DNA from 3 places in the Lysinibacillus sp. JK80 genome. Region 2 is predicted to be linked to each of the others. Evidence: riboswitches for the same ligand, from Rfam matches in the RefSeq annotation. Region 2 holds a riboswitch; each other region holds the start of a gene.
The links. A riboswitch is a leader RNA that binds a small molecule or an ion and turns the genes downstream of it on or off. The one in region 2 is predicted to bind S-adenosylmethionine.

Region 1 (7,640 bases), 1.8 Mb from region 2:
ATTGGTGATAAAGTCATGCCGCTCCTGACATTGAAGGTATTACCGCCATTTTTAGCAGGAATCGTTTTAGCTGCACCAATGGCTGCGACAATGTCTACGGTTAATGCTTTACTAATGCTTGTCAGCTCTACAGTTGTCAAAGATATCTATTTAAATTATATGAAGCCGAAAGCTAGTGATGCAGAGATAAAGCGTGCAAGCTTTATTGTAACAACAGTCATTGGCCTAGCCGTTGTCATCTTTGCACTCAATCCACCTGATTTATTAGTGTGGTTGAACTTATTTGCCTTCGGTGGACTAGAGGCTGTCTTTATTTGGACAGTCGTTTTAGGATTGTATTGGAAAAAAGCGAATAAATACGGAGCGATTGCGTCAATGATTTCAGGCATGTTGTTGTATATTATGATTGATCGGTTTTATCCTTCTGTCTTTGGTATGCATACAGTCACGATACCAATTGTCGCATCCTTCTTTATTTTTGTGATTGTCAGTTTGTCCACTAGTCATAAATTTAAAAACGAAAAGCTTATGATTTAACGCCAAAACGCCACAGATTTCAAATTCTGTGGCGTTTATTTTAATGCATCATAAAATCATAGGCATTTTTCGCAAGTAATGTCATTGTAACGACAATAAATAGCGTGCGGACAAAGCCACTTCCTTTCTTGATTGCCATCCGTGAGCCAAGCATAGCCCCACCAATTTGCGCAATGCCCATGACTAGACCATAAACATAATGAATTTGACCTAAGTAAGCAAACATACAAACACCAGCCACATTACTCGCCAAATTTAAAAACTTCGCATTACCAGCCGCCTTTAAAAAATCAAAGCCTACCAGTAAGAAGCTAAAGATTAAAAACGACCCTGTCCCAGGCCCAAGAAATCCATCATAAAAACCAATAGCAAATAATAGCAGCATAAATAAAAACAAATGTTTTTTAGATAGATTTTTTACGGTAGAGACGGCACCCCAATCCTTTTTAAAGATCGTATATACCCCAACAGCCGCCAGCATAACAAGCATTAATGGCTTTAGTAATGCTGGATTAATCAGATGCACAGTCCAAGCACCACATAATGATCCGATAAATGCTAGTGGAAAATATTTGAGGACAGAGCGAATGTCCAGCTGGCCAGAACGATAGAAAGAAATAGAGGAAGTGAGTGAGCCCATGGCTCCTGCTAGTTTGTTCGTGGCAACAGCAGCGGCTGGATTGAGCCCAACAAATAGTAAGGCTGGTAGTGAAATTAAACCGCCCCCTCCCACTACTGAGTCAACAAAAGCCGCCAGAAATCCAAAAGAAATTAATAATATTAGAATATGTACATCGATTTCAAACAACATATGACACCTCTTTAAATTTAGTTACTACTGAAATAGTAACTAAATTTATTTGCGCTGTAAACCCCATTTTTTCATTGGCAAATCTTCACATTGGTAGCCTATAATAAAGATAATGGAGGGATTACATGGAGGAATTAATCACCCAGCTGAAAGAAATGGGTTTTACAGAATATGAAGCAAAGGCCTATACGGCACTTGTTCAGCAAAGTCATGTCAGTGCTTATCAGGTTAGTAAAAATTCTGGCATACCACGTGCAAGAGTGTATGATATTTTAAATATCCTTGTAGAAAAGGGCATCGTGTTAAAAGAAGAGACCGCAGAACAAACGACCTATTCGGCAATGCCTGTGTCTGTGTTCTTACAGCAAATGCAACAGCGCTGGGAGTCGAATTTTACGTCTATAAGCGGGAAATTAGAGAAATTAGAGGAAAAAGTACAGGAAGCTGAGCCTAAAGTGGTCATGCTGAAGGGCAAGGAATCCATTATCAACTATTGTCAGTCACTTCTAAAGAAGGCGAAGAAAAAAGTGATGCTGTCGATGTGGGAAGATATGTATGATGCCTTACGTGAAGATTTGCAAGAGGTGGCGCTGCATGTTCCTGTTCATGGCATTACGTTGTATGTAGGAGAGCATCTCGCCTCAATTGACCAGCATAGAGCCACACATTATACAAAAAAAGCGTCTACACCGCATTGGTTTATCTTATCGATAGATGGTCAGGAAATGATTTATGGTCATTCTCCATCTACCCAAGAGACGGCCTTTATCACCAATGATCCGGTTCATATTTATTTGTTAGAGGATTATATATGGCATGATGTGCTCATCAATCGGTTAGTAAAACGTGATGATCAGGAGTTAGAAGACTGGATTGCTAAGGAGCGTAAAGCTTTTTTCTTAGAATAGTCGTATAAGGAAGGGGAGGAACTTGAAAAAATTCGTGTTGCTAGGTTTAATGAGCCTACTAATGCTAGGAGCCTGTAATGCTACACCACCTACCGATCCACCAACGATTCATGAGCTAACGGTTGTCCCAGATAATGTCCAGAAAAATATCGTTTCTAATGACAGAATACAACTATTGCATGAAAAGGATGCTCCATATTACCTTGTTTATTATTCAAAAGGGAATGTATTGGCAAGTATTACAGCTGAGGGAAATAGGCTTATTATCCAGTTAGAAGAAGGCAGCGAGCAAAGGAAAGAGGCTCAACCCTATGTTTTTAAAATCACCGTCAAGAATCCTGAGCTGGATACCATTGATTTGCGAATAAACGGTCAGAGTACGCCAATTGATCGTATGACCATTATGTGATAAAAGAAACCGAAATCCCTTTAGAAATGAGATTTCGGTTTCTTTACGTGATGTCTAATAAAAGACTTTGTCTACGTTATATTTAGAGCGGAAAGTATTAATCGCATATGTTTCGTAAATTTCACGTTCCATTGGATCTTCTACTTCATAGACTTCAATTTTGAACACTTCATCACGATGGTTTTTCATCGGAGATACATTATCCTCGAAATGTTTTTTAATACGTTGACGAATTTTACGTGCTTTCCCAACAAACAATAGCTCATTCTTGTCATTATAGAATAAGAAAATGCCGCCTTTATCACGTGTGATTTTATGGAAGTCAATAAAACCGAAGTAAGGTGTGATTGGCACATCACCTGGTTTTAAATCTTGTTCACGTTGACGGATTACTAGATCTGGTTTTGGAAATTCAATTTTAATCAAACTATTCACGTTCCTCTCCCTTACTAAAAGTATATGGTAACATAATTACGGCATGTTTACCATAAATTTTAAATGTAGAAACCCCACAGATAGCAAGCTTAGTGTACATCAAATGACCAAGAAACATGCGCGTGAATCACAAAATATTCTATGAATTATTGATATTCTAACAAGTTCATGTTACAATTCAAGATAATTAAATAATCTTATCAAGAGAAGCTGAGGGATTTGGCCCGATGACGCTTCAGCAACCTCTAACAATCGTTAGAAAGGTGCTAATTCCAGCAAAGGATTTTTTCCTTTGAGAGATAAGAGTGGACGTGAAAAAAATCCTTCTCATTCTATCTCGTATGGAATGAGGAGGATTTTTTAATTTCGTTGCATTCTACGCAAGCAAGGTTTGCTAAAAGAGAGTGATTATAGAGAGGGGAAAGCAAGATGCCAATTAATATTCCGAAAAATTTACCAGCTGGAGAACATTTACGTGAGGAAAAAATCTTCGTCATGGAAGAAGATCGTGCGAAAACACAGCAAATCCGTCCATTAAATATATTAATATTAAATTTAATGCCTGAAAAAGAAAAAACAGAGCTCCAGTTATTACGTTTATTGGGGAATACACCATTACAAGTGAATATTACCTTTTTGAATACAGCCACACACGAGTCTAAAAATGTGAGTAAATCCCATTTGCAGCTTTTCTACACAACGTTCAATCAGATTCGACACCGACGCTATGATGGTATGATTATAACTGGTGCGCCAGTAGAAAAAATGGCTTTTGAAGAGGTCAACTATTGGCAGGAAATTTCAGAAATTATGGATTGGTCAAAAAAGAATGTGACATCCGTGCTACATATATGTTGGGGGGCACAGGCTGCATTGTATCATCATTATGGCATTGGGAAGGTTGAGCTTTCTGCTAAATGCTCAGGCGTCTATTCCCATGTGATTACAGATTTAACTGTAGATTTGGTACGTGGCTTTAGTGATTTATTTACTGCACCTCATTCACGCTATACATCTGTTTCGATTGACGAGGTTCGCAATCATCCAGATCTACGATTATTATCCTATTCAGAGGATGCTGGGGTATTTATTGTACAATCAAAAGATAATAAAAATATTATGATTACGGGGCATCTAGAGTATGATGCGACAACGCTAGCCGATGAATATAGTCGCGATGTGGCGAAGGGCATAGATATCGCCGTTCCTGTAAACTACTTCCCGAATGACGATCCGACACAAGTGCCGATGAATACATGGCGTGCCCATACGCATCTATTATTCTCTAACTGGTTGAACTACTATGTTTACCAAGAAACACCATATGAATGGGATTTTGTAGATGAAATCGAATATCATATTTAATTAATAAAAAGTCTAATTTCTTTTCTAGCTTAGAAGAAATTAGACTTTTTGATTGTCATCTTCTGTTTCCTGCTGAGGTGTTTCGTTTTTTTGAGCCTTGGATTTACGATTGCGAATAACTACCACAATCAACAAAAGTATGGGTAATAAAATGGTGAAAATAAAGGAAAAGATTGGCCAAATTTCATTATTATAATTAGTAGAATGCACAATATCTGGATGAACAATTTGAGAAAGTCCAATGACAATTATACCCATCGGTATAATAAGCGGACGATGATCCTTAATCTTCAAAATTTGTGCAAGGCCAACAACGGTCGTATAGAAATACATAAATGTACGAATATATATAGACGTAATCCACATAAATGCCATAATGATTTCTATGCGCTGTAAAAAATTCCCTATAGATATTCTTTGCGCTAAGGCATAGCTAGGAAATGTCCTTGATGCAGTGTTTTCAGGACCTAATACAAGAATCGATAGGACAATCAACGTAACTAAGACGATTCCACCAAGGATTGCCCCAATATATAGCCCTTTCTGTGCAGACGGCTGTACATTGACGCCAGTAGGATAGAGCATCAATAATACAATTAATGGAAAGGAAAAGATACTCATAAAGCGTGCAATACTATAAAACATAGATGCTTTGGTCGCTTCTAGTAGAGGCTGAATATTCTCAAATGTAATTTGAGGGGTAATACTAATGACGAAAAAAATAAAAATAAAGATAAACAATGGGAAGAGGATTTCTGCCGAACGGGCAAAGGTCTCAATCCCTAAATAAGCGGCATACATAATAAGGATACTGAACAGTAGGGCAAATGCTAATGTCGGTGTCTCTGGCATAACTTCCGTTTTCATGAAAATACCGATAAAATAAAGTAATTCTCCAGCCGAAAGAAAGGTCATAATCAGGAAACAAATCGCTGTGATTTTCCCGAAAAAACGCCCAAGAATTTTTTCATTGGCCTCGATAAAGTTTAGGGACGGTGTTTGATTGGCCAGTGTTAAAAATAATTTTAGAACCAGTAAACTGAGCAGAACACCAATGCTTGCCGCTATCCAAGCATCTTGCTTAGCGGCACCAGTAATACTCGAAGGGATAATTAAAATCGCTGTACCGATAGAATAGAGAAAGGTAACGATTGTAAACTGTCTTGAACTAATTATCTCTTTTTCCATCAAGCTACCCTCCGTTTCTCAGTCCATCTTTCTATTTTGTGAATGACACAATGTAATCCCTAATCGGTGTGAAGATAAAGGTAATCAAATCTAATGGGCTAGGAATATGGATTTTAAGGGCAATCCCCATATTTAAAGCCGTTCCAATAAATAGCAAAAAGGAGAATACAATAATGGCTTTTCTATCCTGTTGCTTTTTTAGCTTTGGAATAAAAACAAGAGCAACAATGATTGCAATAATCAAGATAGCTACTGCTAGTACCATCTCATTACTCCTCCTTTGGCTTGTTTAATAATGAATTTTGCATCGTACCTGAACCTTGGGTTGTTACCTTTACATGAACAGCCACTGCTAAATCTGGAAAAATGGAAGTCCAGTCATCCTTAATTTTTTTCCACTGCTTTGGATCTGCCCGATGTAGGGCATCCCCAAATCCAAAAACATCGACTTCATATTGCTGTTGAATTTTCTCTACTGTTTTTTCAATGCGGTCATCAATACCCTGGGCTGTTTTTTTATTAACGTAATCAATCGATTTATTTTTGGTAAGATCGATATCACATTCGACCTCTCCAACATTCTGCTCTACATTAATATGGACATCGATTTTCGGTTTCCCGTTTTTAAATGACCCTTTCACCTTTGTAGTGGATTGGGTGATTTCAGTAGACAAGGTCCCTTTATTAGGACAGGCGATGATTTCTATCGTACTTTGAATTTTGTCATTAAGAAAACTAATACTTTTGCTTTCGCTTTCAGTCAGTAGCCCTATATATTTATCCCCTTTAAATACTGCTAAACCTGTATAACGTAATAGCACAGGTGTTTTAACACGTTGCACATTTGTTTGATCTACACCTAATTTCTTATCGCCATGAACTTCAATAGCAGAAATTAACGCCCCTTTATGCTTATTGGTTAACGTATTGACTAATTCATCAATATTAACAGCTATCGTGGAGCCCCAAGCCTTTTCAGAGACATCAAGGGAATTCAAGATTTTATTTGCAGGAACTTTTTCGATGGGTGTTAGTACATTTAATACTTCCTTCGCTGTTGCTTCGTGAGACATAATGACGTCGAAATCCTTACGAAATTCATGGTCCCTTACAATTAAATCAAGTGCATCACTAATGCCTTCTTTCGCGAGATCTTCCCCTAATACAACCACTTGAAGGTGGGCAAAATAAGGTTTTCGAGCTGCAATAGTCGTCATTTTCCGAATGGCTTCAAAGATGGTCTCGCCTCTCGAATGATAGCTAACGACAGGAGAGCGTTGAGTAGAAGCTTGGCGCACTGAGACTTCACTAGGATCAACAATTTGAACTGTAATTTCATATTCCTCATCTATTTTGTCAATGCCAAATGCTACGACTATGGCCAATTCATTTAATTCACGCTTACTCCAGCAGCCACTTAACAGTATTGTGAGGATACATAGTAAGCAAATCCAGTTTATTTTTGCCATATTCCATTCCTCATTTATCCAGTTGTTATTTCCTGCTTTTTACATTGATATATTTATGTCCTCTAACAATATTTTTTTGATTGACCAAACGAGGTCGTGTAAGTAACTTTCTACGCGGGAACAGCACAAACGCATCCTTCTGATCCTGTAATACCAACGGTGCGAATGGGCTTAAATAAGGTACACCAAATGAACGAATGCTACATAGATGAAGAATAATTAGCATAATGCCAAACATTACACCGAATAAACCAAACATAGCAGCTAAAATCATTAATGGGAAACGTAGTACACGAATCGTATTCGATAAGCCATAGGCAGGGAATAGAAAGCTACAAATCGCTGTTAAGGCTACAATAATTACCATTACAGCGGAAACGACGCCTGCATCAACTGCTGCCTGACCAATAACTAAAGTACCTACGATGGATACCGCAGGACCGATTGTTCGAGGCATACGAAGTCCAGCTTCCCTTAAGACCTCAAAGGCAACCTCCATAATAAGCGCTTCTACTACT
Region 2 (7,640 bases):
TCGCAGAAATCGAAAAAGAAGCAAAAGACACAATTCTTGCTTCAGCGGATGGCGATGCAGCCCGTATGACATTATCTGCACTGCGTAAGCTAACGCGTAATAATCCATATAATTTAATTGCGAAGAAGCGTGAGGCTTCCGTTAAATTAATTGATGCAGAAAAATATATTGTTTAATAGTGCAAATTTAACCTAGCTATCTGCAAAAGATAGCTAGGTTTTTTTATGAGATGGATAATTGTAAAAGGAGCGGATAAATTTGCACAACTGGTGGATAAACTTACAAAAAAGAGTGAAGTTCACCATTGAAAACAACTATGATGGTATACTACAGAAAAAGACAGAAGAGGAGCATTGTAATGACGATTCAATTTTTCCATTATCCGAAATGTACAACATGTAAAAAGGCACAGAAGTGGTTAAATGAGCATGAGGTTTCCTATGAAGAGGTACATATCGCAGAGCAACCTCCCACTAAAGAAGAATTAACAGCTATTTGGCAAGCTAGTGGACAGCCTTTGAAGAAATTTTTTAATACCTCAGGCATGAAATATCGTGAGCTTGGTTTAAAGGACAAGTTAGCAGAAATGACGGAGGATGAGCAGCTTGAGCTACTTGCTTCAGATGGCATGTTAATTAAACGTCCCATCGTGACAGATGGAAAAAAAGTTACTTTAGGTTTTAAAGAAGTAGATTTTGAGCAAGCTTGGAAATAACCGTATTAAACCTTGTATTTATAGGAGAAGTATGGCACACTGAAAGTGAATATATTACATATTTATGGAGGGGTTTTTTGCATGAGCACACCTAAAGACTTACGATACTCTGAAGAACATGAATGGGTAAAAGTAGAAGATGGAAAAGTACGTATTGGTATTACTCACTTCGCACAATCTGAATTAGGAGATATCGTATTCGTTGAGCTTCCACAAGTTGGCGACGAAATCAAAACAGATGATCCATTCGGTAGCGTAGAATCAGTAAAAACTGTTTCTGAATTATATGCACCAATCTCAGGTACTGTAGTTGAAGTAAATGCAGATTTAGAAGATAGCCCAGAATTCGTTAATGAATCACCATATGAAAAAGCATGGATGATCGTTGTTGAGCCTGCTGACGCATCAGAAGTTGAGAAACTAATGACAGCAGAGCAATACGAAGAAATGATCGCTGAATAAGACAAGCCATAATCGAAAAACGTCGGAAACTACCGGCGTTTTTTGTTATATAATGACTTATAAGTGGGGATCTCTAAATGGAGGTGGCGTAATGTTCGAGGGAAAATGCTTGATAGTAGAAGGGCGCTCAGATAAGCTACAAATTGAGCCTATTTTGAATGAGAATGTTACAATACTATGTACGAATGGTACAATTGGTGTGCATCAATTAGAAGAACTACTGGATCCCTATGAGGGCTGTGAGCTATTTACTTTTTTTGATGCAGATACTTCTGGTGATAAGCTACGTGCATTAATGGACAGACATTATCCAGAGGCTGAGCATCTGCGCACAATGCCAACATACAAGGAAGTAGAAACGACACCAAGAAAAGTGCTAGCAATGATTTTACTGCGTGCACATTTTTCAATCCATAATGAATATATTTTGTAAGGTTGCGTGAGTAAATGGAAGAATGGTCAATAGAGCAGTGGGAAGCGGCTAAACAGTCGGGAGAGAAAACTGCATTTTATTTATATACACCGATGTGTGGAACGTGTGCAGTGGCATCTAAAATGATGTCCATTATTGAGCAATTACTGCCACAGCTACAAATGGGTAAAGCAAATATCAACTTTTTGGAACACATAGCTTATGAGCATCAAATTGAAAGTGTTCCCTGTCTACTCATCAGTGATGGCGGAAAAGTGACAGAAAAGATTTATGCTTTTCAATCCGTACCATTTTTATATGAATTGTTAAAAAAATCAATTGACTGAACTTTACTAGCGTGGTAAAGTATCAAATATATTATTAAAACATTAAATATATCGAACTCTTATGAAGAGTGGCGGAGGGAAGTGCCCTATGAAGCCCGGCAACCATCACAATGTGAAAAGGTGCCAAATCACCCAAAGATTTTTCTTTGAAAGATGAGAGAACGGTTTAACGTATCATACGTGACCCCTTCTACTTGTCTGTGAGTGAAGGGGTTTTCTATATGAGAAAAGGAGTATTCGCTATGATCCAGCTTCAAAATATTACAAAGAAATACAAAACAGCAAATGGCGAATTAACGGCAGTCAAAGACGTCAACCTTACTATTAATAAAGGTGAAATTTTTGGCATTATCGGCTATAGTGGTGCTGGTAAAAGTACCATGATTCGTTTATTAAACGGTTTAGAGAAACCGACAGCAGGAACAGTAACGGTGAACAATCAAGAATTTTCATCGATAAAAGGGCAAAAGCTTAGAGCAGCTAGACAAAAGGTAAGTATGATTTTCCAGCATTTTAATTTACTTTGGTCAAGAACAGTTGCCGAAAATATTGCATTCCCTTTAGAAATCGCAGGCTTCCCAAAGGCTCAACGTGAAGCGCGTGTGAAGGAATTAATTGCCCTTGTAGGCTTAGAAGGGCGCGATAAGGCATATCCATCCCAGCTTTCCGGGGGACAAAAGCAGCGTGTAGGAATTGCACGTGCATTAGCGAATAATCCAGAGGTTTTACTATGTGATGAGGCGACATCCGCACTTGACCCTGAAACAACGGATGCCATTCTTGATTTACTCGTAGATATAAATGAACGCTTAGGCTTAACAATCGTCCTGATTACCCACGAAATGCATGTCATCCGCAAAATTTGTCATCGTGTAGCGGTGATGGAGGCAGGCGAAATTGTGGAACGTGGTGAGGTATTACAAGTCTTCCAAGCCCCACAGGCGGCTATTACTAAGAAGTTTGTATCTCAAATTACCGACACTAAGGAAACACAAGATACGGTAGCACAAATTAAAACAAACTATCCAACTGGACAACTTGTCAAATTGATTTTTGTTGGTGAAAAAACAGAACAGCCTGTCATCTCACATCTTGTGAAACAATTTGATGTAGAAGTAAGTATTGTTCACGGAAATATTTCACAAACAAAAAATGGTGCATATGGTACATTGATTGTGCAAATTGATGGCTCTCAGACAAATGTCACTGAAGCCCTTCGTTATTTAAATACAGTGGAAGTACAGACGGAGGTGATTGAAAATGCTAACTAATCTCTTTCCGAATGTAGACTGGGAAAATATGTGGCAAGCTACGTATGAAACTTTATACATGACAGCTATATCAACGGTTGTGACATTTATTCTTGGGTTAGTCATTGGTATTGTTCTATTTCTAACTAGCCCCAATCAGTTATGGGCAAATAAAATCGTTAACTTTTTAACAGGATCACTCGTTAATATTTTCCGTTCCATTCCATTTATCGTATTAATTATTTTATTAATTCCATTTACGAAGTTTTTACTAGGTACAATTCGCGGTGCCAATGCGGCGTTACCTGCTTTAATTATCGGTGCAGCACCGTTTTATGCTCGTATGGTATTAATTGCGTTACGTGAAATTGATAAAGGTGTGATTGAAGCAGCCCGTTCAATGGGAGCAAAAACTTCTACAATTATTTGGAAAGTATTGGTTCCGGAATCATTACCAGCTTTGATTTCTGGTATCACTGTAACGGCTGTTGCTCTTGTAGGTTATACAGCGATGGCAGGAATTATTGGTGCAGGTGGTCTTGGTAACTTAGCTTTCTTAGACGGCTTCCAGCGAAATCGCCAAGATGTGACATTAATGGCAACTATTTTGATCTTAGTAGTCGTATTTATTATTCAATGGATTGGTGATTTAATTACTGAAAAAATTGATAAACGCTAGCAAGAAAAAGGGGTTATTCCGGTTTTTACCGCTAACATATTTAAAACAAATACAAGGGAGTGTCATAAATGAAAAAGTTATTAGCAGGATTATTTTTATCAATACTTGTACTAGCATTAGTAGCTTGCGGTACAGATAAAAAAGAAGATGAAAAATCAGCATCTGGCGATCAAACAGATAACAAAGAAAACGTAACATTAAAAGTAGGTGCTTCTAATACACCGCACGCAGTTATTTTAGAAAAAGCAAAACCGATCTTAGCTAAAGAAGGCATAGACCTTGAAATTGAAACGTATACAGATTATGTTCTACCAAACCAAGATTTAGAGTCAAAAGATATTGATGCAAACTATTTCCAGCACATTCCTTACTTAGAGCTACAAATTAAAGACAATGGCTATGATTTCGTTAATGCAGGTGGCGTTCATATTGAACCAATCGGTATTTACTCTAAAAAATATAAAACGTTAGAAGACCTGCCTGAAGGCGCAACAATTTTACTTTCTAATTCAGTATCTGACCATGGTCGTATGCTGTCATTGTTAGAGGCTAAAGGCTTAATCAAATTAAAAGAAGGCATTGATAAAACAGCAGCAGAATTAAAGGATATTGAAGAAAATCCTAAAAACTTTAAATTCGATGCAAATACTGCCCCAGAAATGCTTGTACAAATGTACGAAAACGATGAAGGCGATGCAGTACTTATCAATTCTAACTTTGCCATCGATAACGGTTTAAACCCAATTGAAGATGCTATTTCTCTTGAAGATAAAGAATCTCCATATGTTAACATCATCGCTGTACGTGCAGGTGATGAATCAAAACCTGAAAATAAAAAATTATTAGAAGTATTAACATCTAAAGAAATCCAAGACTTCATTTTAGAAGAGTGGAAAGGTGCAGTAGTACCGGTAAAATAAGAATTAAAAATTTTATAAAAGGGTACATAAGTTTAACGACTTATGTACTCTTTTTTATTTGTAGTTAAATTGATGAGAAACTATGTATTTTTTATGACGTCTATTTATTGTTTAGTCACATTTATTACTATAGTAATGTTGTTAATCTACGAAATAAATGATAGAAAGTAATAATAAGAAAAAACTAGATGGAGTGATTCTAATGAATGATATAAAATTCACCCATGACATCATGCAAGAACATGAAGTAGAGCGCTACTTTAAAATATGGCGAGAAAGTGTGATTAGATCACGCCTTACTATAACAGCAGTCTTTTTAAAAACAGCTAATGCTACACAACTGAATGAAAATGTGAATGATCAAGTTACCTCGTTTTTACAATCAAAAATACGCAAGACAGACTTGCTTTTTCAATTATCCGACGGAGATCATTGGGGCATCTTCTTTTTACAAAGTAGTGATGTAGAAGCTAGGGCGTTTTTAAAACGAATATTTGCCATCTTAAAAGCAGAACGAAAGTTCCAACAGATTGCATTAAAGGCCTCTATAACAGAAATAAGAAATAATAACGTTATTTTTGAAGAGCTGTTAAATAAAAATAAACAGATGTTATCAGGGGATGAGCAATTAACATGGAGTATAGCAGAGGTAAAGGATTACTGTGAGCAACCAACTGAATTAGTGAAAGTTAGTATTATTGAGCAAAACGCAATTTTTAGACAAGTATTAGAGTCAACGCTTAACCAAATAAATATCCCTTATTTTTCTTTAGATGTAAAGGTTTATGAGGATGGCTATAGCTTTTTACAATCGGATGATTATAAATTAGGGCATATGCATCTAATTCTTATGAATGATATTTTACCGCTAAAAAATGGCTTAGAAATATTGCATATCTTACGACATATGCCAAATGAAAAGAAATTTATTATTTATATGATGTCAGAACGCAATTCTGAAGGGGCAGCGCTTAATGCTTATGAGGGCGGTGTTGATGAATATATTGTCAAACCATTTAATTTACGTTTGCTAGAAGCCAAAATTAAAAGAACGTTTGCGAGGTTTTGGCAATGATCAAGCTGACTGTTTCGACAATTTTGGTAATAATTTCCTTTTTATTAGTTGTACTCTTTATCTTTTTTATGTATTTACTTGTTCAGCGACAGCGTGAAAGCTATTTTGAGAAAGTTCGTGACCGTTATTTACAAAATTATTCTCAACTTTGGTATGATTACTTATTCAATAACGCATTATTTAGTATCGTATTGGTACCTAGAGGAAGCGCCCAAGTAGAAGCTATTGAAAAAATTTTTTCATCCTATTTAAAGAATATAAGGAATGAACAGGTGGAACTAAAAATTAAACAATTCTCCAATCAATATTTAAAAGCATTCTACGAAAAAGATTTATCCAGTAAACGATGGAGTATTCGAATGAATGCCCTCTATCGAATTGCAGACTTACAAATAGATGAATTGCTAACGAAGTGCCAAGAATTCGAAAAAAATAACATTACAGATGAAGAACATTTCCAGTTATTGAAAATATACTCGCTTTTCCAACCAGATTTATTTATGGAGAAAATAAAAAATTCCAATGTAAATTACGCTGAAAGTGAATATAGAAGACTATTTATCTTATTAGATGATAATGTATTTATTCGATTTTTCCATGATTTTAATAGTTTGTCGGCCAAAATGCAATTTGCTGTTATTGATACTGCTGCTGTAAAAAGAAATATGGAGTATTTAGATGAATTAAAAAAATTATTACACCATGATACACCGGAAATTAACATCAGAGCATTAAAAGGGCTATATGAAATAGGAATTATTGATGAGATGGATCCCTTTGTCCCTTTTGTGACCTCTGAAATGTGGGAAGCCAGGTTAATGGTTGCCAAAATTTTTAAGCATGTACCGCTTACTTACACTTATAGTTATTTAGAGCAGCTTCTTCAAGATGAGAATTGGTGGGTACGTTCCCAAGCGGCAAAAACGATTGTAGAAGATCGACATGGTATTGCCAAATTACAGCAATTCATTGAATCCTCAAATGATCAATATGCAATTGAAATGGCCCAAGAAATTGCAGCGAGAAAAGAGGGGAAGTAAATGAAAATAATTGATTATTGCATGATGTTTTTTGGGGGCATTATTTTATTTTATATGCTGTTCGTTATTGTTTCATATTGTACAATGTTCATCATTGCTATGCTGGATTTAAGAAAACGCTATCGTCTTGATCTATCAGAGTATGATGATGCACATATCGATGCCTTTTATTCAAAACCGGTATCGTTACTTGTTCCTGCTTACAATGAAGAAGTAGGAGTTGTAGATACAGTATATTCATTATTGAATTTACGTTATCCTCAAACTGAAATTATCATTATTAACGATGGATCTACAGATCAAACCCTTCAAACGGTCATCGAACATTTTCAAATGAAGCCAATCAATAAAATTGTTCGAACTAACATCCCTACAAAAGACATTAAACAAATATATGAATCAGAAATCTATAAAAATTGTATTTTAGTTGATAAAGAAAATGGTGGTAAGGCTGATGCACTAAATGTGGGTATTAATGTATCTCAATATCCATATTTTTGCTCTATTGATGGGGACTCCATATTAGATGAAAAATCCTTGCTGCGGGTGATGAAGCCTATCATTTTATCTGATGGTGAGGTCATTGCAGCAGGAGGTAATATTCGTATTGCAAATGGTGCAAAGATGCAGTTTGGCTCTATTTATGAGACTCAATTACCTAGTAATTACCTAGTAATCATGCAAGTAATCGAATATTTGCGGGCATTTTTAATGGGGCGAATAGCGTTAAGTAAATTCAA
Region 3 (7,640 bases), 150 kb from region 2:
GTAAATAAAATCATAAATGCCGTAGCAGAACAAATTAATAATGTATCAATATAAACAGACGCGGCTTGTACAATTCCTTGCTTAGCAGGATGTGATACTTCCGCAGCTGCCGCAGGGTGAGCACCAGTTCCTTGACCAGCCTCATTAGAGTAAATTCCACGTTTAACACCCCAAGCAATCGCTGAACCAATAACCCCGCCAAAAATTTCTTGAGCACCAAATGCACTAGAAAAAATTAATCCGATAACTGTTGGTACTTGTGAAATATTCATAAAAATAATGACAATTGCCATAATGATATAAGCTAATGCCATAAATGGTACAATAATTTGAGCAGCGTTTGCAATTGATTTAATACCACCAATGATAATAGCACCTAGTAACACAACAATTATAAGTCCTGTGATCCATGTATCCAAACCGAAAGCGTTTTCAACAGCACCTGCGATGGCATTTGACTGCACACCAGGCATCAAAATTAACATTGCTATTAAAGCCGCCACAGCAAAAATTACTGCAAACCATTTTTGACCCATTCCTTTTTCTATGTAAAAGGCCGGTCCACCACGATATTCTGTATCTTTCTCTTCTTTATAGATTTGAGCTAATGTTGATTCTACATACGCGGTAGCCGCACCAATGAAAGCGATTGCCCACATCCAAAAGACAGCACCAGGTCCTCCCATTCCAATTGCTGTCGCAGTACCAGCAATATTACCTGTACCTACACGTCCTGATAATGCGATAGACATTGCTTGGAAAGAGGATATTCCCTTTTCCGATTTCTCCCCTTTAAACATTAAAACAAACATATCTTTAATGTGCCTTACCTGTAGGAACCTTGTGATAATTGAGAAAAATAACCCAATCAATAAGATACCATAAATAAACCATGGTCCCCATAAAATACCATTCAACTTCTCCACAATTACATCCATTTTACCCCTCCAATTTAAAATACCTTACTTTAGATCATTATAGTATTACACTTTTCAGAAAATTACAATATTATTTTTGAGTAACAATATTTAAGTAAGTAACCTAGTAAATGGAAGGGGATAAACCTATTTAATTATATAACCAATTCTTCGAAGAGCATTATTAATAAAATCTCGTGTATACATATAAATTTCTTCGCGCTCTCCCTCATGAAATAAATTATGATAACAATTTGCCCATTCTTTAAACTGAAATTCTGTGAATTCCTGTTGATGAAGCCAATTTCGGGTTTGGCGAGTGTCCGTAATTTTATCCTTCTCAGCTGTCATAATTAGCATAGGCATATTAGGCATTTCACCTTTAGGCAGCATCACTAAATTTTTCATCATTTGCTGAAGTTCTCGATACCATTTCACAGAAACAACAGACATGAGCGGTACATCATCTTTCATTTCTTCTCTGCCTTCAACACTACGCGTTAATTTCTCTAATGTAATATCATGTGTCAACTTAACATTGGCTGTTAACGCACTTAGACTTGTTAAAGCATTTGTTAATTTACCTGGTAATAGCTTTAGTTGCAACCAAGGTGATGTTAAAATAATGCCTGCACATTCATATTGTCTCTTTTGCAGTGTATGGAGGATTAATGTTGCACCTAGTCCATGCCCTATTACAAAGGTTGGTAAATTATATGAAAAAGCATTTTCAATCAGGTTTCGTGTATACTTATTGTACAATTTGAAGTCTTCATCATGGACTCTAGCAAATCTTGCATTACCACCATGATTCGGTAAATCCCCCATGACTATGTGGAAGCCTTCTAATCTTAATTTCTCTATCAGCCATGCATACCAACGGTGATTTTCATAAGCACCATGAAGAATAGCAATCACAGCTTTTGCTTGTCCATCAGCTTCCCATTTCCACATTTACATAGTCCTCCTAAAAAATAATTACACTTTGATTATATCGAAATAAATAGCACATTTTAATTTTATATTTCCATAAAGTTGCGTATTTGATACGATAATACTACATTATAGAAAGAAAAGAGGCGATTTTCATGATTTATCCATTTAAAGATAAAACGCCAAAGATCGATCCGTCTGTTTTCATTGCTGATTACGCAACTGTTACGGGCGACGTAACAATTGGCGCCGAAACAACCATTTGGTTTAATACGGTTATTCGTGGTGATGTTTCCCCAACGATTATCGGTAAACGTGTCAGTATTCAGGATCTTTGCTGTTTACACCAAAGCCCAAAATATCCGCTCATTATTGAAGATGAGGTAACAGTTGGACACCAAGTCACTTTACATAGTTGTACAATTCGCAAAAATGCCTTAATTGGTATGGGATCCATTATTTTAGACGGAGCTGAGATTGGAGAAGGTGCATTTATTGGAGCTGGAAGCCTAGTACCTCCTGGTAAAGTCATTCCTCCAAATAGTTTAGCATTAGGTCGTCCAGCAAAAGTTGTCCGAGAATTAAATGCTGAAGATAAAGAGGATATGGAACGCATCGTACGAGAATACGCAGAAAAAGGTCAATATTATAAATCACTTCAGAAATAAATAACCTACACAAAAAATCAATACTAACGAAAAAATCCCTCGCGTTTTCGTGTACCGAATATGTTCACGAATCCTAGCGAGGTATTTTTGTAAAAAAAACAAAAGGAGCAATGTTGCTCCTTTGTTTATTAATACATTAGAATAATTTTCTAATGACTTCATTACTTTAGTTCAATAGTTTATAAACGTGCTTTTTCTCGTAGCGCGTCTGCTTTATCAATTTGCTCCCATGGTACATTTAAATCTGTACGACCAAAATGTCCATACGCAGCAGTTTGTTTATAAATTGGACGACGAAGATCAAGCATTTTAATGATACCTGCTGGGCGTAGATCGAATAGCTCGCGTACCCATTCAACGATCTCGCTTTCTTTCACTCTACCTGTGCCAAATGTATCGACAGCAATGGAAACAGGCTGAGCAACGCCAATCGCATAGGCAAGTTGCACTTCAGCACGTTCTGCTAAGCCAGCTGCTACGATGTTTTTCGCTACATAACGTGCTGCATATGCCGCCGAACGGTCTACCTTGGTTGCATCCTTACCTGAGAAGGCACCACCACCGTGACGTGCATAACCACCGTATGTATCAACAATGATTTTACGTCCTGTTAATCCAGCATCACCTTTTGGCCCACCAATTACAAAACGGCCAGTTGGATTGATGAAGTATTTCGTATTAGCATCTAATAATTCACTTGGTACGACTGGTGCAATAACAAATTCTTTTAAATCTGCTTGAATTTGTTCAAGTGTTGCTTCTTCATCATGCTGTGTTGAAATAACAATTGTATCCACGCGAACCGGTACATTATTGTCATCATATTCAATCGTTACTTGCGTTTTACCATCAGGACGTAAATAGGCAAGTTCACCTGATTTACGTACTTCTGTTAAACGGCGTGCTAATTTGTGTGCCAAGCTAATTGGTAATGGCATTAGCTCTGGTGTTTCATTACATGCATAGCCAAACATTAAGCCTTGGTCACCAGCACCAATTGCTTCAATATCAGCATCTGTCATAGAGCCTTCACGTGCCTCTAATGCCTGATCAACACCTTGAGCAATATCAGGTGATTGTTCACCAATTGCCACAAGCACCGCTAAGTTCTCAGCATCAAAGCCATATTTACCTCGTGTATAGCCAATTTCAGCTACAGTGTCACGAACAATACCTTTAATATCCACATAAGTAGAAGTAGTAATTTCTCCTGCTACTAATACTAATCCTGTTGTTACAGTTGTTTCACACGCTACACGTGCATTTGGATCTTCTGCTAAAATAGCATCTAAAATGGCATCCGAGATTTGGTCACAAATCTTATCTGGATGTCCTTCTGTTACACTCTCTGATGTAAACAGTCGACGGTTTGTCATTTGGTTTTCCTCCTAAATACTCTTACAATAAGTAGTTGTGTATGAATACGGTACTCATTACCCATGTCAAGTCCGCTCCTAAGGATTGAACTCTCAAGCCGTTACTGCTGCTTTTAACACGAGGATTTCGAAAGATCCGTCATTATAATAAGGAAAGAACTACATATACTTACCTTTACATTGAATTTTAACAATAAAAAAATCCTTTTCTCACGTTACTTTACATGAGGAAAGGAATAATGACTGCGTAACCTTTCACTCTTATCGTTCAAGGGATGTTCCCTTGCATCAGGTTGGCACCAACGCATGTCGTGAAATAGTTCATGCAGGTTGCCGGGTTTCACAGGGCCTGACCCTCCACCAGCTCGGGATAAGAGTATCCGTTCAATCTCATGTTACTGAAAAGGTCGAACGTTGTCAAATATTTTCTTATGTATTACTGTATAGAAAGGAAAGAACGAACTTATTACACAAAAACTTTTCATACTTGGATGATGATGTAAATAGAAGCAAATTAATCCCTACAACATACCTAGCTACTTGTGGTAACATATGTGTGGCTCAATTTTCGTGCCTAATTACAGTAGGATTGATGGTATTCTACTCGAAAAACATTATTTTTTGTCAGTTTATTGAAAAGTGGTAAAAACTCTAAAATAATTTCTTAATTAGTATAGATTATTTAAGCAATTGTGTTATACTATTTTTGAAATTAAGAAAAAATCCCTCTAAATCAAGGGAATACTATAAAAAAGGATGGTATTTAATCGATGAATTCAGTAGAAATTGCAAACGAACTGAAGGAATTATTAAACGGCGGTAACATTAATGTTCAACTTTCAGTACCACAATTAGCAGAAAAAGCTACATCTCGTGGTGAAGCAATGTTAACAGTAGATGGCGCAGTTCGTGCAGAAACTGGCAAATACACTGGTCGTTCACCTAAAGATAAATATACGGTAGAAGAAGAAAGCACAAAAGATCAAATTGACTGGGGTAAAGTCAACCAACCGATTTCTTCTGAAGTGTTCGATAACCTATATGTAAAAGTAATAAAATATTTAAAAGAACGTGACGAGTTATTCGTATTCAAGGGCTTTGCAGGTGCTGACAAAGACTCACAATTAAGCATTCAAGTTATCAATGAATACGCATGGCACAATCTTTTTGCTCATCAATTATTTATCCGTCCAACAGCAGATGAATTAGCTTCTCATGTTGCCGACTTCACTGTCATCTCAGCTCCTAACTTTAAAGCAGATCCTGCGGTTGATGGTACTGCTTCTGAAACATTCATCATCGTATCACTTGAAAAGAAAATTATTTTAATTGGTGGTACAGAATATGCTGGTGAAATGAAAAAATCTATCTTTGGTATCATGAACTATTTATTACCACAACAAGGTATTCTTTCAATGCACTGCTCAGCAAACGTTGGTGAAGCTGGCGATGTAGCGTTATTCTTCGGTCTATCTGGTACTGGTAAAACGACGTTATCAGCTGATCCTGATCGTAAGCTAATCGGTGACGATGAACACGGTTGGTCTGATAATGGTGTATTCAACATTGAGGGTGGTTGCTATGCAAAAACAATCAACCTTTCTGCTGAAAAAGAACCAGAAATCTACAATGCAATCCGCTTCGGCTCTGTATTAGAAAACGTAGCTGTTGATCCAGAAACTCGTATTTGTGACTATGATGATGGTTCGCTAACAGAAAATACACGTGTAGCTTATCCAATCCAATACATCGAAAATATCGTTGATCCTTCTGTTGCAGGTCATCCAAAAACAATCATCTTCCTAACAGCTGATGCATTTGGCGTGTTACCTCCAATCAGTAAATTAACAAAAGAACAAGCGATGTATCACTTCCTAAGCGGGTTCACTTCTAAACTTGCTGGAACTGAACGTGGTGTGACTGAGCCAGAACCAGTATTCTCTACTTGCTTCGGGTCTCCATTCCTTCCACTTCCTGCAACAGTATACGCAGAAATGTTAGGACAAAAAATTGACGAGCACGGTGCACAGGTATACTTAGTAAACACTGGTTGGACTGGTGGCGAATATGGCACAGGTAGCCGTATGAAACTGTCTTACACACGTACAATGGTCCGTGCAGCAATCGATGGTAAATTAGCAGATGTTGAAACAACACAAGATGCTGTGTTTGGTTTACACATTCCAACAGCAGTTGAAGGCGTACCTTCAGAAGTGTTAAATCCTCGTGAAGCTTGGGCAGATAAAGCTGCATACGATGCAAAAGCTGCTGAGCTTGCAGGCTTATTCAACGAAAACTTCAAGAAATTCTCAAACGTTTCTGAAGCCATCACTACACTTGGTGGTCCATTAAAATAACGTCTATATAAAAGACAAAGGGAACAATTTATTCGTTCCCTTTGTCTTTTTGTTTTCTCTATGCTTTATTGTTGTTTCATCCACTTGCAAAGAGCACGGACAGTTTCACGATTTTTTGCTGGTGGATATTGATGTGCATAGTTAAGATCATACCAAGTTTCGAATGATTTATTTGCTTCCTCTAAAAAAAATGCCAATTGTCTGGCATGTTCAATATCCACATTTTCATCACGATAGCCATGAATGATAAGAACGGGAGCTGTTATACGCTCTATCTCAAAAAGTGGTGTTCTTGCATCATACGCTTCTGGTACACGATTAGGTGTTCCTCCAATAACACGCTTCATCATTCTGCGCATATCTGTACGTTCCCAATAAGTGGCCGTTGCATCAGAAACACCTGCCCATGTTACAACAGAAGTAATATCCCTTCTTAAAATAGCTGTCCACAGAGCCATAATACCACCTCGTGAAAAACCAAAAACATGGATATTGTCATTGCAGAATTGTTTGAGTACATCTACGGCATAGACCGCATCGTAACGGTCTGCCCCTGCAAACTCGTCACGCCCCTCTCCCCCACGATTCCCACGATAGTATGGGGCAAATACGATAAAGCCCTGCGCCGCAAATTGTGCAATACGAGATGGTCTTACCATCCCAATGCTTTGCATGCCGCCTCTTAAATATAAAAAGCCATCATATGTACCTTCAGTCTTTGGCTCTGCTAATAATCCTTTTATACGTAAGCCCTGTGAAAGATAGGTTATTTCCGTTAAACGTATAGCTGGATTTGGTGAAGGATAGGGGCGTTTTTCGATAATATCACCATTGTGTGTCACGATGTTTCAGCTCCTCCAGCATTTTCTTCATCCCCTCATCCTTCATGTGAAAACTCAAGTTAGGATGCTGAGCAAATTCTTCATCGGTTAACCAAAGCATGCCTGACGTTTCTAAATCAAATTCTATATCCTCTTGCGCTAAAAATTGTGCAGTGAAAACGGATTTACAAAAACGATTTCATCATACACTGCATACTCTGCAAACCATTGAAGATTCTTCACATGAACACCTGTCTCTTCAAAAACTTCTCGAATAGCCGCCTCCTCTAAGGTTTCCCCTTCTTCTAATTTCCCTCCTGGCACTTCTACACCACGTCGTTTATGGACAGTACATAACCATTTATTTTCATGCTTTAAAAGGACAAGGACGTGTTTAGGTTCTACTTTAAATTCGCCTCTTGTAAAACTCAAATCTACTTGTAGGCCATGTAAATCTGTAAATGTTAACATCTCTTCAACCTCACGTTCTTTCTTGTTGCAAAACAAAAGTTACTTTCTTTATCATTACTTCTATTTTATGGACGGAATTTAATCATCATCCCTATTC

Region 1: another riboswitch for S-adenosylmethionine. It lies ahead of metA (homoserine O-acetyltransferase MetA); the one in region 2 lies ahead of HXV90_RS18150 (methionine ABC transporter ATP-binding protein).
Region 3: another riboswitch for S-adenosylmethionine. It lies ahead of metK (methionine adenosyltransferase); the one in region 2 lies ahead of HXV90_RS18150 (methionine ABC transporter ATP-binding protein).

The regions. Positions count from the first base shown of each region.
Region 1 is NZ_CP058997.1:697,587-705,226, forward strand. Features, by position in the region: gene panF (sodium/pantothenate symporter) at 1-537, shown strand, start outside; gene HXV90_RS03655 (TSUP family transporter) at 578-1,348, opposite strand; gene HXV90_RS03660 (TrmB family transcriptional regulator) at 1,474-2,256, shown strand; gene HXV90_RS03665 (hypothetical protein) at 2,279-2,665, shown strand; gene HXV90_RS03670 (nucleotide excision repair endonuclease) at 2,720-3,091, opposite strand; SAM riboswitch class I at 3,295-3,406, shown strand; gene metA (homoserine O-acetyltransferase MetA) at 3,530-4,465, shown strand; gene HXV90_RS03680 (GerAB/ArcD/ProY family transporter) at 4,505-5,653, opposite strand; gene HXV90_RS03685 (hypothetical protein) at 5,685-5,918, opposite strand; gene HXV90_RS03690 (Ger(x)C family spore germination protein) at 5,923-7,122, opposite strand; gene HXV90_RS03695 (spore germination protein) at 7,148-7,640, opposite strand, start outside.
Region 2 is NZ_CP058997.1:3,602,274-3,609,913, reverse strand. Features, by position in the region: gene HXV90_RS18175 (acyl-CoA dehydrogenase family protein) at 1-176, shown strand, start outside; gene HXV90_RS18170 (arsenate reductase family protein) at 359-715, shown strand; gene gcvH (glycine cleavage system protein GcvH) at 797-1,177, shown strand; gene HXV90_RS18160 (toprim domain-containing protein) at 1,269-1,610, shown strand; gene HXV90_RS18155 (thioredoxin family protein) at 1,625-1,936, shown strand; SAM riboswitch class I at 1,993-2,096, shown strand; gene HXV90_RS18150 (methionine ABC transporter ATP-binding protein) at 2,179-3,207, shown strand; gene HXV90_RS18145 (methionine ABC transporter permease) at 3,197-3,865, shown strand; gene HXV90_RS18140 (MetQ/NlpA family ABC transporter substrate-binding protein) at 3,934-4,785, shown strand; gene HXV90_RS18135 (response regulator) at 4,988-5,860, shown strand; gene HXV90_RS18130 (HEAT repeat domain-containing protein) at 5,857-6,900, shown strand; gene HXV90_RS18125 (glycosyltransferase family 2 protein) at 6,901-7,640, shown strand, end outside.
Region 3 is NZ_CP058997.1:3,455,547-3,463,186, forward strand. Features, by position in the region: gene HXV90_RS17265 (alanine/glycine:cation symporter family protein) at 1-938, opposite strand, end outside; gene HXV90_RS17270 (alpha/beta hydrolase) at 1,065-1,871, opposite strand; gene HXV90_RS17275 (gamma carbonic anhydrase) at 2,006-2,518, shown strand; gene metK (methionine adenosyltransferase) at 2,698-3,894, opposite strand; SAM riboswitch class I at 4,153-4,271, opposite strand; gene pckA (phosphoenolpyruvate carboxykinase (ATP)) at 4,665-6,251, shown strand; gene HXV90_RS17290 (alpha/beta hydrolase family protein) at 6,317-7,093, opposite strand; partial or broken gene HXV90_RS17295 (NUDIX domain-containing protein) at 7,077-7,543, opposite strand.